Regions from separate parts of the Enterobacter sp. FW301-JW81 genome, predicted to be linked through region 2. Evidence: predicted binding sites of a transcription regulator. Region 2 holds the regulator's gene; each other region holds the start of a gene.
The links. Region 2 encodes PurR, which represses purine synthesis genes. Its sites were predicted from a motif close to CANGCAAACGTTTGCNTG; they were not measured.

Region 1 (5,459 bases), 230 kb from region 2:
GAAGAGATGCATATAGCGGCTTTCACGCTTGCCCGGCTCGCGCGCCAGACGCGCCACGTAAGGGCCGTCTTCACGTGTGGCCAGCCCTTCCAGGACCTGTTCAACTTCCTGCATATCCGCGAACTCGTGCATGCGGGAGGCTCGCGTGCGCAGCTCGCCCGGTGTTTGTGCCCCACGCAGCAACAGCGTGGTGATGACCGCCACTTCCGCACTGCTCAGCTTCAGGTCGCCAAATTCGGAATTACAAAACCGCTGTTCGTATTTGGTGACGCGGTTGCCGAAGCCGCTCACGGTGCGCAGATAGTGGCGTTTTACCAGCGCATCCAGCACGTCCTGAACGTCATCCTCGCTAAGGTTCATGACCGGCTCGCGGTTGGTCTTCTGGTTGCAGGCCATGGTCACGGCGTTGACGGAGAGCGGATACTGCTCCGGCGTGGTGACCTGTTTTTCAAGTAAGCACCCAATCACGCGCGCTTCTGTACCGTTTAGCTGATACTTCATCTTTTCTCCTTAACGACCTGCAGTCCAGTCCCGGGTGGTTAATGCTGTCAGAACGTGGTCGCGCCACTCTCCGTCTATCAGCAGATAGTCTTTGGCATAACCCTCTTTCTCGAACCCTAAACGCGCCAGCAAATTCCCGCTGCGCTGATTATGCGGCATATAGTTCGCCATAATACGATGGATATGTTGCGTGCGTTGCATGTAGCGGATCGCCACCGTCAGCGCCTCATACATTAGCCCCTGCCCCTGCCATTTCTGACCAATGGAGTAGCCCAGGTAACAGGCGTGAAACGATCCGCGCACCACGTTTGAAAAATTGGCGATCCCGATAATCTCTTTCTCTTCAGGATCGAGCAGCGCGAAATAAAACGCGCTGCCCTGCTTGTGAAATTCCGTAATCATGCTGAGGCGCGCCTGCCAGCCGGAAGGGTAACAATGGCTCTCATCCCGAACGGGTTCCCAGGGTTTTAAAAACTGGCGATTCTCGGCGTAATAATCCGCCAGACGCCAGGCATCACGCTCATGCACCAGACGAACGACCAGCCTGTCCGTTGTCAGACGCACTTTTGGCACATTACTGCGATAGCCAAACATCGATACCACTCCTTCCCGTCACTTCTGCTTACCCATTAGCTTTACTATACCTGCGCCTGTGCCGTCTGTGAAAACAGTGACATACCATTTTGCCCGCTTTTCACATTTTTCGATGAGAACTCTCTATCAAAGCGCGCTTTTGATAAAAAAATATTGTCACGTGCAGGGGTGGGAAAAAACGCAGCGACACCGCAGAATGTTAGCGTGCTCACCATCCTATTTTCCCTGGAGGGAAAATGTCCCGCGTATCACAGGCCAGGAGCCTGGGTAAATATTTCCTGCTGGTCGATAACATGCTGGTCGTACTCGGCTTTTTCGTCGTGTTTCCTCTCATCTCGATTCGCTTCGTCGATCAAATGGGCTGGGCGGCGCTGATGGTCGGTATCGCGCTAGGGTTGCGTCAGTTTGTTCAGCAAGGCCTGGGCGTATTTGGCGGTGCCATCGCCGACCGCTTTGGTGCTAAACCGATGATCGTCACCGGCATGCTGCTCCGCGCGGCAGGCTTTGCCACGATGGCGATTGCCCAGGAGCCCTGGCTGCTCTGGTTCTCCTGCTTCCTCTCCGGTATAGGAGGCACCCTGTTCGATCCGCCGCGCACCGCGCTGGTGGTGAAGTTGATTCGCCCGCAGCATCGCGGCCGTTTCTTCTCGATCCTGATGATGCAGGACAGTGCCGGGGCGGTTATCGGCGCGCTGTTGGGAAGCTGGCTGCTGCAGTATGACTTCCGCCTGGTCTGTGCGGCTGGCGCGGTGCTCTTTATCCTGTGCGCGCTGTTTAACGGCATGTTCCTGCCGGCGTGGAAACTGTCGACCGTTAAAGCACCGGTCCGGGAAGGACTTGGCCGCGTCCTGCGCGACAGGCGTTTTGTCACCTATGTACTGACCCTGACGGGGTATTACATGCTTGCTGTGCAGGTCATGCTGATGCTGCCGATCATGGTCAACGACATTGCAGGTACCCCTGCTGCCGTTAAGTGGATGTACGCCATTGAAGCCGCACTTTCCCTGACGCTGCTCTATCCGATTGCCCGCTGGAGCGAACGGCGTTTTCGTCTCGAGCATCGCCTGATGGCTGGCCTGTTCCTGATGACGCTGAGCATGATGCCGATCGGCCTGGTGAACTCACTTCAGCAGCTGTTTACGCTGATTTGCACGTTCTATATCGGCTCCATCATCGCCGAACCGGCCCGTGAAACGCTGAGCGCCTCGCTCGCGGATGCACGCGCCCGCGGCAGCTATATGGGGTTCAGCCGGCTGGGGCTGGCCCTCGGTGGCGCATTAGGTTACGCCGGCGGCGGCTGGTTGTTTGATGCCGGCAAAGCGTTACATCAACCCGAGCTCCCCTGGATGATGCTCGGCGCGGTGGGCTTTATGACGCTCCTTGCCCTGTGGTGGCAGTTCAGCCCGAAACGCAGCGCGAGCGGTATGCTCGAACCCGGCGCATAGCCTTTTCCTCGGGCGGGAATCTCTCCCGCCCCACTTCTCAGTTTTTTCTGCTGGTTTCTGCTATTTCACACTGACATACTGGCGTAACAGGACAGAAGCGCCGATTTTTCGTTGAGGAACACTATGAAGAAAATTGTCTTTGCTGCTGCATTAATTGTCAGCGGTCTGCTGGTTGGCTGTAACCAGCTCACGCAATATACCGTCAGTGAGCAGGAAATTAATCAGGCGCTGGAAAAACATAACAATTTTTCTAAAGACATTGGCGTACCGGGGCTTGCGGACGCGCATATCGTGCTCACGAATCTGACCAGCCAGATTGGGCGGGAAGAGCCAAACAAAGTCACCCTGGCCGGTGATGCGGACCTCGATATGTCATCCCTCTTTGGTAATCAGAAAGCCAACATCAAGCTCAAGCTGAAGGCCCTGCCCGTTTTCAATAAAGAGAAAGGGGCCATTTTCCTGCAGGAAATGGAAGTCGTCGATGCGCAGGTTTCTCCGGACAAGATGGCGCCGGTTCTGCAAACCCTGATGCCCTATCTGAACCAGTCGCTGCGTAACTATTTTAACCAGCAGCCCGCGTACGTCTTAAGTGAAGACAAAAGCAAGGGTGAAGCTCTGGCGAAAAAATATGCAAAAGGCATAGAGGTGAAACCGGGAGAAATTATCATTCCTTTCACCGATTAACCTGAAGGGCGCTGCGGCGCCCTTTTTTTTACGGAAAAGTGTGCAAACGAAAACGTTTCCGCTTATGATTTGTGTCCGGCAAAAACAGCCATCCTTATGACTGATTCCTGACAAGCCGGAGCTTCCATGACTGCACAACCCCAGGTTCTTAAAATCCGCCGCCCTGACGACTGGCATATCCATCTGCGTGATGGCGATATGCTGAAAACCGTCGTGCCTTATACCAGCGAAATTTATGGCCGCGCGATTGTTATGCCTAACCTGGTTCCGCCAGTCACCACCGTCGATGCCGCGATTGCCTACCGCCAGCGCATCCTTGATGCCATTCCCGAGGGGCATGATTTTACCCCGCTGATGACCTGCTATCTGACCGATTCACTGGATCCGAACGAAGTGGAGCGCGGTTTTAACGAAGGCGTATTCACGGCGGCGAAACTCTACCCGGCGAATGCTACCACCAACTCCAGCCACGGCGTCACCAGCATTGATGCCATCATGCCGGTTCTGGAACGCATGCAGAAACTGGGCATGCCGCTGCTGGTCCATGGTGAAGTGACGCATGCCGAGATTGACATCTTCGACCGTGAAGCGCGTTTTATCGAAACCGTGATGGAGCCTCTGCGCCAGCGTCTGCCAGCGCTTAAGGTGGTCTTTGAGCATATCACCACCAAAGACGCAGCAGAGTATGTACGTGACGGCAATGAACTTATCGCCGCCACCATTACGCCACAGCACCTGATGTTTAACCGTAACCACATGCTGGTGGGCGGGGTGCGCCCTCACCTGTACTGCCTGCCCATCCTCAAGCGCAACATCCACCAGCAGGCGCTGCGCGAGCTGGTTGCCAGCGGGTTCTCCCGCGCCTTCCTTGGCACCGATTCCGCGCCTCACGCCCGCCATCGTAAAGAGGCGAGCTGCGGCTGTGCAGGCTGTTTTAACGCCCCAACGGCACTTGCCAGCTACGCGACCGTATTTGAAGAGATGAACGCCCTGGAACATTTCGAAGCGTTCTGCTCCCTCAACGGCCCGCGCTTCTACGGCCTGCCGGTCAATGACTCCTTCATTGAACTGGAGCGTAAAGCGAGCCACGTTGAGGAGTCCATTGCGCTGACGGATGACACGCTGATCCCATTCCTGGCCGGTGAAACCGTAAACTGGACGGTAAAACGTTAAAAAACCGAAGCCCCTTGTTGTCAAACCCATAATATACCTGTATAAATAAACAGTATATTACACAGGGGGCATTTATGCGTATTGAAGTCACCATAGCCAAAACTACCGTTCTGCCTGCCGGCGCGCTTGATGCCCTGGCAGGCGAACTATCCCGTCGTATTAACAACACTTTTCCCGACAACGCGGGTGCCGTAACGGTGCGTTACGCCGCGGCAAACAACCTGTCCGTCATTGGCGCTGCGAAAGAAGATAAAGATCGCATCAGCGAGATCCTGCAGGAAACGTGGGAAAGCGCAGACGACTGGTTCATCACTGATTAACACTGCTCCCTCATTGTGTTTTTTGCCGGGTCGCCCCGGCTTTTTTTCGTCTGAACATTCTGGAAGTTCAAATTAATTCGGTATCTTCTTTAAGAATCGTGAACAAGATGGTGTTTTATTGCTCGAACAATCCTAAAAAGCAGAAAAATGTGTTGCCAGCTGTTTATTTTTCCCTTCGGAACCCTTATTACTTGATATACTGAAGATGCTTTCAGAAAAACATGCATTGAACCTCAGAGCCGTTGTCTTCTAACACGCATTAAGGGGGTTATAATGGAAAAGAATAGTGAAGTGATCCAGACCCATCCACTTGTTGGCTGGGATATCAGTACCGTAGATAGCTACGATGCGCTGATGCTGCGTTTGCACTACCAGACCCCGAATCAACTCAACCGTGAAGAAGCGGAAGTTGGACAGACGCTGTGGCTAACAACAGACGTCGCCCGTCAGTTTATTTCTATTTTAGAAGCAGGTATTGCAAAAATAGAATCTGGCGACTATCAGGAAAATGAGTATAAGCGGCACTAACCGTATGCCCACTTTTCACTCAACAGGCACCCTCGCGGTGCCTTATTTATTTCTCCCTTGTCTAACCCCGCGTTGTTAATTACTCTGCTAACAAAACGTAAGTTTACGAGACGCATATGAGATACGACTTAATCATTATTGGTAGCGGCTCCGTGGGTTCCGCCGCAGGTTATTACGCGACACAGGCAGGTCTGAACGTCCTGATGATTGACGC
Region 2 (5,459 bases):
CATGCAACACCGGCGAAATGTAGGTGTAAAGGGTGAACATCGCCCCTGCCCCCAGGACGGTGGTGAGCAGCGCGGAGAGCACCTGCGGGCGCATCAGCACCGAAAGCTCTCTGCGCACGTCAGGACGTTCCCCCGCTCTGCCTTTTGGCAAGGAGAAGAACAGCGCCACCATGGCAATCACGCCTAGCCCGGCGGTCGCCAGGAAGGACATACGCCAGCCGATCGCTTCACCCAGCCAGGTCGCCGCAGGCACCCCGCCAATGTTGGCAATCGTCAGGCCCATAAACATGGTTGCCACGGCGCTCGCCTGCTTGTGTTTTGGCACCACGCTTGCCGCCACGACCGACCCCAGCCCAAAGAACGCGCCGTGGTTAAGGCTGGTCAGAATGCGAGACAGCATCAGCGTGGTGTAGTCCGGCGCAATGGCGGAAAGCACGTTGCCCAGGGTGAAAATCGCCATCAGGAAAATCAGCGCATTGCGGCGCGCGCGGTGCGAAAGGAGAAGCGTCATCAGCGGCGCGCCTACCATCACGCCGATTGCGTAGGCGCTGATTAACATGCCTGCAGCAGGGATCGAGACGTCCACGCCCCGGGCAATAACAGGCAGTAACCCCATCGGGGAGAATTCAGTGGTGCCAATCCCAAAAGCGCCAATCGCCAGGGCCAGCAGGGGAAAATTGATTTTCATGCGTCAACTCCGGATGCCGTGTCATATGGGGACACAGAACAAAGAAGCCGAAAGCATGACATCAATCACAAAAAATTAGAAGTTAACAAAATGGCAAAAGATTTTTGCATGAGAAGTAACAATTGGGGCGATCGGGAGGGAGAACGCTCTCCCTCCGCGTAAATCAGTGCAGCGCAGCCGTCAGACCGGCAGCGACAATCAGAGCCAGCACAATAACGGTGGTGAACAGCGAAAACTTCAGATCGGAACTCATCAATTTTTCTCCTTTTAATCCCCCCACGAAAAGTGAGCCTGCTCATTTTTGCACAGTTTACGTCAAAAATCTTCCTGGATTTAAACTGATAAACACTTTACCTCTTCCCCTTTTCATCAAGATAGGACAAAATTCCACGCTAAATTTATTAGCGTACCGGCCATTGACCCCCTCCTGACGTCCCGTGTCGTTTTCCCGGCGTGCCGCAACTCAACATTGCGAAATAAGGGTGAGAGAAGGCAAACGTTTACCTTCAAGTTTTTCAGGAGTTTAGGATATGGTCTGGAGTGACATTTAATGGCAACAATTAAAGACGTAGCAAAACGCGCAAACGTTTCCACTACAACCGTATCACATGTTATTAACAAAACCCGCTTCGTGGCGGAAGAGACGCGCAATGCCGTCTGGGCCGCGATCAAAGAGCTGCACTATTCGCCAAGTGCGGTTGCGCGAAGCCTCAAGGTTAATCACACCAAATCTATTGGATTGCTGGCCACCAGCAGTGAAGCGGCCTATTTTGCCGAGATCATTGAAGCAGTTGAGAAAAACTGCTTCCAGAAAGGCTATACCCTGATTCTGGGCAACGCGTGGAACAGCATTGAAAAACAGCGCGCCTACCTGTCGATGATGGCGCAAAAGCGTGTTGATGGCCTGCTGGTGATGTGTTCCGAGTATCCGGAGTCCGTGCTGTCCATGCTCGAAGAGTATCGCCATATTCCGATGGTGGTGATGGACTGGGGCGAAGCGCGCGCGGACTTCACCGATTCCGTTATCGATAACGCCTTTGAAGGCGGCTATATGGCCGGTCGTTACCTGATCGAACGCGGTCACCGCGAGATTGGCGTGATCCCGGGTCCGCTGGAGCGCAACACCGGCGCGGGCCGTCTGGCCGGCTTCATGAAAGCAATGGAAGAAGCGCTGATCAACGTGCCGGAAAACTGGATCGTGCAGGGCGACTTTGAGCCGGAGTCGGGCTACCGCGCTATGCAGCAGATCGTCTCCCAGCAGCATCGTCCGACCGCCGTGTTCTGCGGGGGCGACATCATGGCGATGGGCGCGCTCTGCGCCGCCGATGAGCTGGGCCTGCGCGTACCGCAGGATATTTCCGTGATCGGGTATGATAACGTGCGTAACGCGCGCTACTTTACGCCAGCGTTGACCACCATTCACCAGCCGAAAGATTCGCTGGGCGAAACGGCCTTCAACATGCTGATGGACAGGATCGTCAACAAGCGCGAAGAGTCGCAGTCCATTGAAGTTCACCCGCGCCTTATCGAACGCCGTTCCGTTGCGGATGGCCCGTTCCGCGACTACCGTCGTTAATCGCTCTACGGGGCCAGCTACGCTGGCTCCCGTAACCACTCCCGGTTCAGCGTTTCGCTGTCTCCCAGATAATCCAGAAGCCAGTCCATGGCGGGTGAGACGTCATTTTGCTGCCAGGTGAGGCAGCAGGCCGCATCCGGGAAGGGATTCTCCAGCGTCAGTTCAACCCATTCTCCGGTATCGATTTTTGGGCGCGCAAAGTGCACGGGCACCATCGCGACGCACAGCCCGGCGCTGAGGCACGTCGCCGACGATTCCCAGTCAGGGGCCACCACCCGCCGCTGGTTATCCAGAAGCCAGGTGATACGCTTGGGTAATGAACGGGAGGTATCCTCCAGCACCAGTGAAGGCCAGTTGCGTAGCGTATCGTCGCTCAACGGCCCTTCCATTGCCGCCAGCGGATGATCGCGTGCCACCACGCACTTCCAGCTCAGCATGCCCATATCGCGAAAGGCGTAACGTCCCCCGACCGGGATCGCCTGCGTGGCCCCAATCGCCATCTCTGCCCTGCCGTCCGCCAGCGCATCCCAGACGCCGTTGAACACCTCCTGCGAGACCCGCAGCTCGACGTCAGAAAAATGCCGATAGAAATCGACGATCATTTGCCGGGTGCGTTCCGGCTTAACGATATTATCCACCGCGATGGAAAGATGCCCCCGCCAGCCGTTGGCGATCTGCTGACACTGTTCGCGGGTGATCTGCATTTTTTTGATAACAGAACGCCCTTCCTTCAAAAACCACGCGCCGGCGGGCGTTAATTCGACATCACGATGGCGCCGTTCAAACAGCGGAACCGCCAGCCACTCTTCGAGCTGACGCACGGTGTAGCTGATAGCCGAAGGGACGCGGTGCAGCTCCTGCGCCGCACCGCTAAAGCTGCCGTTACGCGCGACAGCATCGACCACTTCAAGAGAATAATCTGACCACATTTTCTGCCTGCAAAATTTTTGAATGCACCCGCCAAATATTAGCGTTTCACAAGCGGCTTTGCACTCCCTACACTCAGCGCCAACGTACACCTGCCTCCTTAAGGAGAATAAAATAATGCAACCCAGGAAAGGTTTTTTAGTCTGGCTCGGCGGCTTAAGCGTGCTGGGCTTTTTGGCCACCGATATGTACCTGCCGGCTTTCGCCGCTATGCAGGAAGATCTGCAGACGCCTGCCGCGGCCATCAGCGCCAGCCTGAGTTTGTTCCTCGCCGGTTTTGCTTTCGCACAGCTGCTCTGGGGACCGCTCTCGGATCGCTTTGGTCGTAAACCGGTATTGCTGCTGGGTCTGGCCATTTTTGCCGTTGGCTGTCTGGGGATGCTATGGGTACGCGACGCCACCTGGCTGCTGGTGCTGCGCTTTATTCAGGCCGTGGGCGTCTGTGCCGCTGCCGTCACCTGGCAGGCGCTGGTTACCGACTACTACCCGGCTAACCGCACAAACCGTATTTTCGCCACCATTATGCCGCTCGTGGGACTCTCGCCAGCCCTTGCTCCGCTGCTGGGCAGCTGGATCCTCGCGCATTTTGACTGGCAGGCCATTTTTGCCACGCTGTTTGCCATCACGCTGGTACTAATGCTGCCGGCGTTTGCCCTCAAGCCCGCGCATAAAAAAGAGGCGCATGCTGACGCGAAGCCAATCACCTTCACTTCCCTGCTGGGCACCAAAGCGTATCGCGGCAATGTCCTGATCTATGCCGCCTGCTCGGCGAGCTTCTTCGCGTGGCTCACCGGCTCGCCGTTTATTCTGCACGATATGGGATACAGCCCGGCAGCCATCGGGCTGAGCTACGTTCCGCAGACCATCGCGTTCCTGGTGGGCGGATACGGCTGTCGTGCAGCGCTGCAAAAGTGGGAAGGTCAGCAGATGCTGCCATGGCTGCTGGTGCTGTATGCCCTGAGCGTTATCGGGACCTGGGCCGTTGGCTTTATTCCGGGCGCCGGTCTGGCTGAAATTTTGATTCCATTCTGCGTGATGGCCGTCGCGAACGGGGCGATTTACCCTATCGTCGTAGCGCAGGCGCTCCGTCCGTTCCCGCAGGCGACAGGACGCGCCGCCGCGCTGCAGAACACCCTGCAGCTGGGTTTGTGCTTCCTGGCAAGCCTGGTGGTCTCCGCGCTGATTGCTACGCCGCTTCTGACCACCACCAGCGTGATGCTGGTGACCGTTGCGCTGGCGGTAATAGGCTATCGCATGCAGGCCTCCGCGCAGCGTGAGCAGGATAACCGCGCTCAGGTTGAAACGTCACATGCGTAATTGCGCCAGAAATCATGTTAATTTTCAGTGATTAGGTTGCTAAGAATTTTCTATTGAATCACCAAATTTTGAGGCCTATACTAAATTTGGTTCGATTAAATACGATAAATATTAAGCGTTAACGGGAGCCGGAGTGCTCCCGTTTTACCATGGAAGGCATTTTCGGCAAGGGTTATCTCCCTTCCTCTGTTCTACGTCGGATACTAGCCTCGCGGTATTTACCGTGAGATTTCTCACAAACCAAAAAAGCGTCTACGCTGTTTTAAGGTTCTGATCACAGTAGGGTGATGGAGAAGCTATGAGTTCATCGTGTATAGAAGAAGTCAGCGTTCCGGACGATAACTGGTCCCGGATCGTCAGTGAACTGTTGGGTCGTGCAGGCATCACTATCAACGGATCTTCGCCATCCGATCCCCAGGTCAAACATCCCGACTTTTTTAAACGCGTGTTGCGTGAGGGATCGTTAGGACTGGGAGAAAGCTATATGGACGGCTGGTGGGAGTGCGAACGGCTGGATATCTTTTTCGCCAGCGTTTTGCGTGCCGGTCTGGAAAATCAACTCCCCCGCAACCTGAAAGACACCCTGCGTGTCGCCTCTGCCAGACTGTTTAATCTGCAAAGTAAAAAACGCGCGTGGATCGTCGGCAAAGAACACTACGATCTTGGCAACGACCTGTTCAACCGCATGCTTGACCCTTTCATGCAGTACTCCTGCGCCTACTGGAAAGACGCGTCGACGCTTGAAGAGGCTCAGCAGGCTAAGCTGCGTCTGATTAGCGAGAAACTGCAGCTACAGCCCGGTATGCGCGTGCTGGATATCGGCTGCGGCTGGGGCGGGCTGGCGTACTTTATGGCGAAGCACTATGGCGTCAGCGTGGTCGGCGTCACGATTTCAGCGGAACAGCAAAAAATGGCGCGGGAACGCTGCCAGGGTCTCGATGTGGATATCCG
Region 3 (5,459 bases), on a different contig from region 2:
TCGGGGAGCTCATCCGCAGCACCGGACAGCGATACGCCGAAACAAGAGGATGTAAAGCATGACGAGCCGTAAACCTGCCCATCTCTTACTGGTGGATGACGATCCCGGGCTGTTAAAGCTGCTGGGGATGCGTCTGGTGAGTGAAGGCTACAGCGTCGTAACCGCTGAAAGCGGGCTGGAAGGGCTGAAGATCCTCAGCCGCGAGAAAATCGATCTGGTGATAAGCGACCTGCGGATGGACGAAATGGATGGCCTGCAGCTGTTCGCGGAGATCCAGAAGCAGCAGCCGGGTATGCCCGTGATTATCCTCACGGCGCACGGCTCAATTCCGGATGCGGTTGCGGCGACCCAGCAGGGGGTATTCAGCTTCCTGACCAAGCCGGTGGACAAAGACGCGCTTTATAAGGCAATCGACAGCGCGCTGGAACATGCCGCCCCGGCGGGGGATGAAGCGTGGCGGGAGTCTATCGTCACCCGCAGCCCCATTATGCTGCGTTTGCTCGAACAGGCCCGGATGGTGGCACAGTCTGACGTCAGCGTGCTCATCAACGGCCAGAGCGGAACCGGGAAAGAGATCCTGGCGCAGGCTATTCACAACGCTAGCCCGCGCAGCAAAAACGCCTTTATTGCCATCAACTGCGGCGCGCTGCCGGAACAGCTGCTCGAATCTGAACTGTTTGGACATGCCCGCGGCGCCTTCACCGGCGCGGTAAGCAGCCGGGAAGGGCTGTTCCAGGCCGCGGAAGGGGGCACGCTGTTCCTCGACGAGATTGGTGACATGCCTGCGCCGCTGCAGGTTAAACTGCTGCGCGTGTTGCAGGAGCGAAAAGTCCGCCCGCTGGGTAGCAATCGCGACATCGATATTAACGTGCGTATTATTTCGGCAACGCACCGCGACCTGCCGAAAGTGATGGCCCGCAACGAGTTTCGCGAAGATCTCTACTACCGCCTGAACGTCGTGAACCTGAAGATCCCGGCGCTGGCCGAGCGTGCGGAAGACATTCCGCTGCTGGCGAACCATCTTTTGCGCCAGGCGGCCGATCGTCATAAACCGTTCGTGCGCGCGTTTTCCACTGATGCGATGAAACGACTGATGACGGCAAGCTGGCCGGGTAACGTGCGTCAGCTGGTCAACGTGATTGAGCAGTGCGTGGCGCTGACGTCCTCACCGGTGATCAGCGACGCGCTGGTGGAGCAGGCGCTGGAAGGGGAAAACACGGCGCTGCCGACGTTTGCCGAAGCGCGGAATCAGTTCGAGCTTAACTATCTGCGCAAGCTATTGCAGATAACCAAAGGCAACGTGACCCACGCGGCGCGCATGGCCGGACGTAACCGCACTGAGTTCTACAAGCTGCTGTCGCGTCATGAGCTTGAAGCCAACGATTTTAAAGAGTAGTACCGCAAAATTCGATTGAATATGATACTGTGAGCAATCGATTACGAGGCAGCTTACAGGCAAGAGTTTAAGGACCCACCATGAAAAAAATTGATGCGATTATTAAACCTTTCAAACTGGATGACGTACGTGAAGCGCTGGCGGAAGTCGGCATCACCGGGATGACCGTGACGGAAGTGAAAGGTTTTGGTCGTCAGAAAGGCCACACCGAGCTTTACCGTGGCGCAGAGTACATGGTGGACTTTCTGCCGAAAGTAAAAATTGAAATCGTGGTGAGCGACGATATCGTGGACACCTGTGTGGATACCATTATCCGCACGGCGCAGACGGGCAAAATCGGCGACGGTAAAATCTTCGTCTTTGACGTGGCGCGCGTGATCCGTATCCGTACCGGCGAAGAAGACGACGCCGCGATTTAACATTGCCAACGGTTTTGTAGGCCGGGTAAGGCGCAGCCGCCACCCGGCAAAAAAAAGCCCCTCGAACGAGGGGCTTTTTCATTACAGCACCTTATGCGGCCCAAAACATTCGTAATGAATGTTGTCTTTATTCACGCCCAGCTCGACCAGCTGCTTCGCGGCATACTGCATAAACGCCACCGGCCCACAGACGTAGAACTGCATATCCGGCGCGCTAAACGCGGCTTCATGCTGGCTTAAATTCATCAGCCCTTCGCTGTCAAAGCGAGCGGCTGCGCGGTCCGCCTCCGTCGGCAGGCGATACCAGGTGTGCGCAGTGAAACGCGGTAGGGACGCCCCGAGCGTTTTCACTTCATCAGCGAAGGCATGGACATCACCGTTCTCGGCGGCGTGGAACCAGTTTACCTGGGCGTCGTGCTTTGCTTTTGCCAGCGTATCGAGCATCGCCAGCATTGGCGTTTGACCGACACCCGCAGAGATCAGCGTCACTGGCGTATTGCCGTCAACGGTCATAAAGAAATCGCCCGCAGGCGCGGCCAGATGAACCACATCGCCTACGCTAGCTTCGTTGTGCAGCCAGGTGGATACCTGACCGCCGTCCTCGCGCTTCACCGCAATGCGATAGCCTTTGCCGTTTGGCTTGCGGGTGAGGGAATACTGGCGGATCTCCTGGTGCGGGAAACCTTCAGGCTTAAGCCATACGCCCAGATACTGCCCTGGCTGATAATCGGCCACCGGCTGACCGTCCACCGGTTCAAATTCGAAGCTGGTGATTAAAGCGCTGCGCGGCGTTTTCTCAACGATGCGGAACGCGCGGGTTCCTGCCCAGCCACCTTTCTTGCCGGCGTTTTCGCTGTAGATCTGTGCTTCACGGTTGATAAATACGTTTGCCAGCACGCCGTAGGCTTTGCCCCACGCGTCCAGAACCTCCTGACCCGGGCTAAACATTTCGTCCAGCGTTGCCAGCAGGTGAGCGCCCACTATGTTGTACTGCTCGGGTTTGATCTGGAAGCTGGTATGTTTCTGCGCAATTTTCTCCACCGCAGGCAGCAGCGCTGCCAGGTTCTCAATATTGCTGGCGTAGGCCGCGATAGCATTGAACAGGGCTTCGCGCTGATCGCCGTTACGCTGGTTGCTCATGTTGAAAATCTCTTTGAGCTCCGGGTTGTGCGTGAACATGCGATCGTAGAAATGGGCGGTGAGTTTAGGACCGGTTTCCACCAGCAGGGGAATAGTGGCTTTAACGGTAGCGATGGTTTGAGCGTCGAGCATAGCAGCTTCCTTACGATGTGATCTTAATGATGTATTTTATATGCATCTTATAAAAAATAACCCTGCTTTGTAAATGGATCTTTGCAAGATGAAAAATATGCATCACAAACCTGAAAAGAAATCCGCTGAAAAGGGCGAGAGCTTTATTCCTCAAACCCTTGCGTGGCGCGAAGGAAAACGTTTGCGTAAAATCGTTTGTCAAGACCTGTTATCACAGAACTAATCAGTTATACTGTTGCCCGTCGTCCAATAGGACTGCCTTTTCAGGCCAAAATTTACTTGTTAGCTGAGTCAGGAGATGCGGATGTTAAAGCGTGAAATGAACATTGCCGATTATGATGCCGAACTGTGGCAGGCTATGGAGCAGGAAAAAGTACGTCAGGAAGAGCACATCGAACTGATCGCCTCCGAAAACTACACCAGCCCGCGAGTTATGCAGGCGCAGGGTTCTCAGCTGACTAACAAATATGCTGAAGGTTACCCGGGCAAGCGCTATTACGGCGGTTGCGAGTACGTTGATATCGTTGAGCAGCTGGCTATCGACCGTGCGAAAGAACTCTTTGGCGCTGACTACGCGAACGTCCAGCCGCACTCTGGCTCTCAGGCTAACTTCGCGGTCTACACCGCGCTGCTGCAGCCGGGCGATACCGTTCTGGGTATGAACCTGGCGCAGGGCGGCCACCTGACTCACGGCTCCCCGGTTAACTTCTCCGGCAAACTGTACAACATCATCCCTTACGGTATTGATGAGTCCGGCAAAATTGACTACGAAGACATGGCTAAGCAGGCCAAAGAGCACAAGCCGAAGATGATCATCGGTGGTTTCTCTGCTTACTCCGGTATCGTTGACTGGGCAAAAATGCGTGAAATCGCAGACAGCATCGGCGCTTATCTGTTCGTCGACATGGCGCACGTTGCCGGTCTGATTGCCGCAGGCGTTTACCCGAACCCGGTTCCACACGCTCACGTTGTGACCACTACCACCCACAAAACCCTGGCGGGTCCACGCGGTGGCCTGATCCTGGCGAAAGGCGGTGATGAAGAGCTGTACAAAAAACTGAACTCCGCCGTGTTCCCAAGCGCGCAGGGCGGCCCGCTGATGCACGTTATCGCGGCAAAAGCGGTAGCACTGAAAGAAGCGATGGAGCCAGAGTTCAAAGTTTACCAGCAGCAGGTTGCCAAAAACGCCAAAGCGATGGTGGAAGTGTTCCTGAACCGCGGCTACAAAGTGGTGTCTGGCGGGACTGAAAACCACCTGTTCCTGCTGGATCTGGTTGATAAGAACCTGACCGGTAAAGAAGCTGACGCTGCCCTGGGCCGTGCCAACATCACCGTGAACAAAAACAGCGTGCCAAACGATCCGAAGAGCCCGTTTGTAACGTCCGGCATCCGTATCGGTTCTCCGGCCGTGACTCGCCGCGGCTTTAAAGAAGCGGAAGTGAAAGAGCTGGCTGGCTGGATGTGTGACGTTCTGGACAACATCAATGACGAAGCGGTTATCGAGCGCGTTAAAGGTAAAGTTCTGGATATCTGCGCACGCTTCCCGGTATACGCATAATTCCTCTGCTGTACAGAAATAAAAAAGGCCGCGCTTGCGGCCTTTTTTTATGGCTTAACGCCGGTCCAGGGAAATGGCGCCGGGGCCCACGATTGCCAGTAAAATAAAGGCACCCGCAATACTGATATTCTTGTAGAAGTTGATCATATTCGGTACGACCGCGTCGCCGGTCATATCCCAGTAGTGATGACCAATTACCGCCGTGCCCAGCGTGTAGAACACAAACAGTACCGCGATAGGGCGGGTGAAAAAGCCCAGCACGATCAGAATGGCGGCAGGCACTTCCATCACCACCGCGATAATGGCCGCCAGCATGGGCATCGGCGTGCCCAGCGACGTCATATATTGTACGGTGCCGCTAAACCCCGTCAGTTTTGGATAACCAAAGATAATAAACAGCACGACAAGCGCGATGCGACCAATCAACAGCAGCAGGTGACGCGACTGACCAAAATCGAGATAACGAAGTGAGTTCATGGCAGAAATACCTCTGCAAGTGGAGTAATTTAAACGTAATACACATTTGCATTCCCTGCCATAAGCCAGACGACTGCACAATATGTTAATTTTTCGTTAATTTATAGCAGGCTATCGACTTGCTTAATTTTTATATTCTCGCCAGACTATGGCCTCGATTTCGGGAGGGATTCATGGTCTTGCATTCCACGCGCTGGCTGGCGCTCAGTTATTTCACCTATTTCTTTAGCTACGGTATTTTTCTGCCTTTCTGGAGCGTCTGGCTCAAGGGTATCGGCCTGACTCCTGAGACCATTGGTGTCCTGCTGGGGGCCGGGCTGGTGGCGCGTTTCCTCGG

Region 1: the regulator PurR is predicted to act here: its motif matches at 3,270-3,287, upstream of pyrC (dihydroorotase).
Region 3: the regulator PurR is predicted to act here: its motif matches at 3,258-3,275, upstream of glyA (serine hydroxymethyltransferase).

What each region holds. Positions count from the first base shown of each region.
Region 1 covers NZ_JBYTBA010000001.1:391,613-397,071, reverse strand. The annotation lists gene AC3WOK_RS01855 (YceH family protein) at 1-501, opposite strand, end outside; gene rimJ (ribosomal protein S5-alanine N-acetyltransferase) at 511-1,095, opposite strand; gene mdtH (multidrug efflux MFS transporter MdtH) at 1,332-2,540, shown strand; gene AC3WOK_RS01840 (lipoprotein) at 2,664-3,224, shown strand; gene pyrC (dihydroorotase) at 3,351-4,397, shown strand; gene dinI (DNA damage-inducible protein I) at 4,472-4,717, shown strand; gene bssS (biofilm formation regulator BssS) at 4,991-5,245, shown strand; gene solA (N-methyl-L-tryptophan oxidase) at 5,362-5,459, shown strand, end outside.
Region 2 covers NZ_JBYTBA010000001.1:622,541-627,999, reverse strand. The annotation lists gene AC3WOK_RS03010 (MFS transporter) at 1-688, opposite strand, end outside; gene cydH (cytochrome bd-I oxidase subunit CydH) at 852-941, opposite strand; gene purR (HTH-type transcriptional repressor PurR) at 1,239-2,264, shown strand; gene punR (DNA-binding transcriptional activator PunR) at 2,282-3,193, opposite strand; gene punC (purine nucleoside transporter PunC) at 3,309-4,508, shown strand; gene cfa (cyclopropane fatty acyl phospholipid synthase) at 4,807-5,459, shown strand, end outside.
Region 3 covers NZ_JBYTBA010000002.1:36,654-42,112, forward strand. The annotation lists gene qseG (two-component system QseEF-associated lipoprotein QseG) at 1-72, shown strand, start outside; gene glrR (two-component system response regulator GlrR) at 59-1,396, shown strand; gene glnB (nitrogen regulatory protein P-II) at 1,477-1,815, shown strand; gene hmpA (NO-inducible flavohemoprotein) at 1,897-3,087, opposite strand; gene glyA (serine hydroxymethyltransferase) at 3,392-4,645, shown strand; gene AC3WOK_RS07175 (DoxX family protein) at 4,700-5,122, opposite strand; gene AC3WOK_RS07180 (3-phenylpropionate MFS transporter) at 5,296-5,459, shown strand, end outside.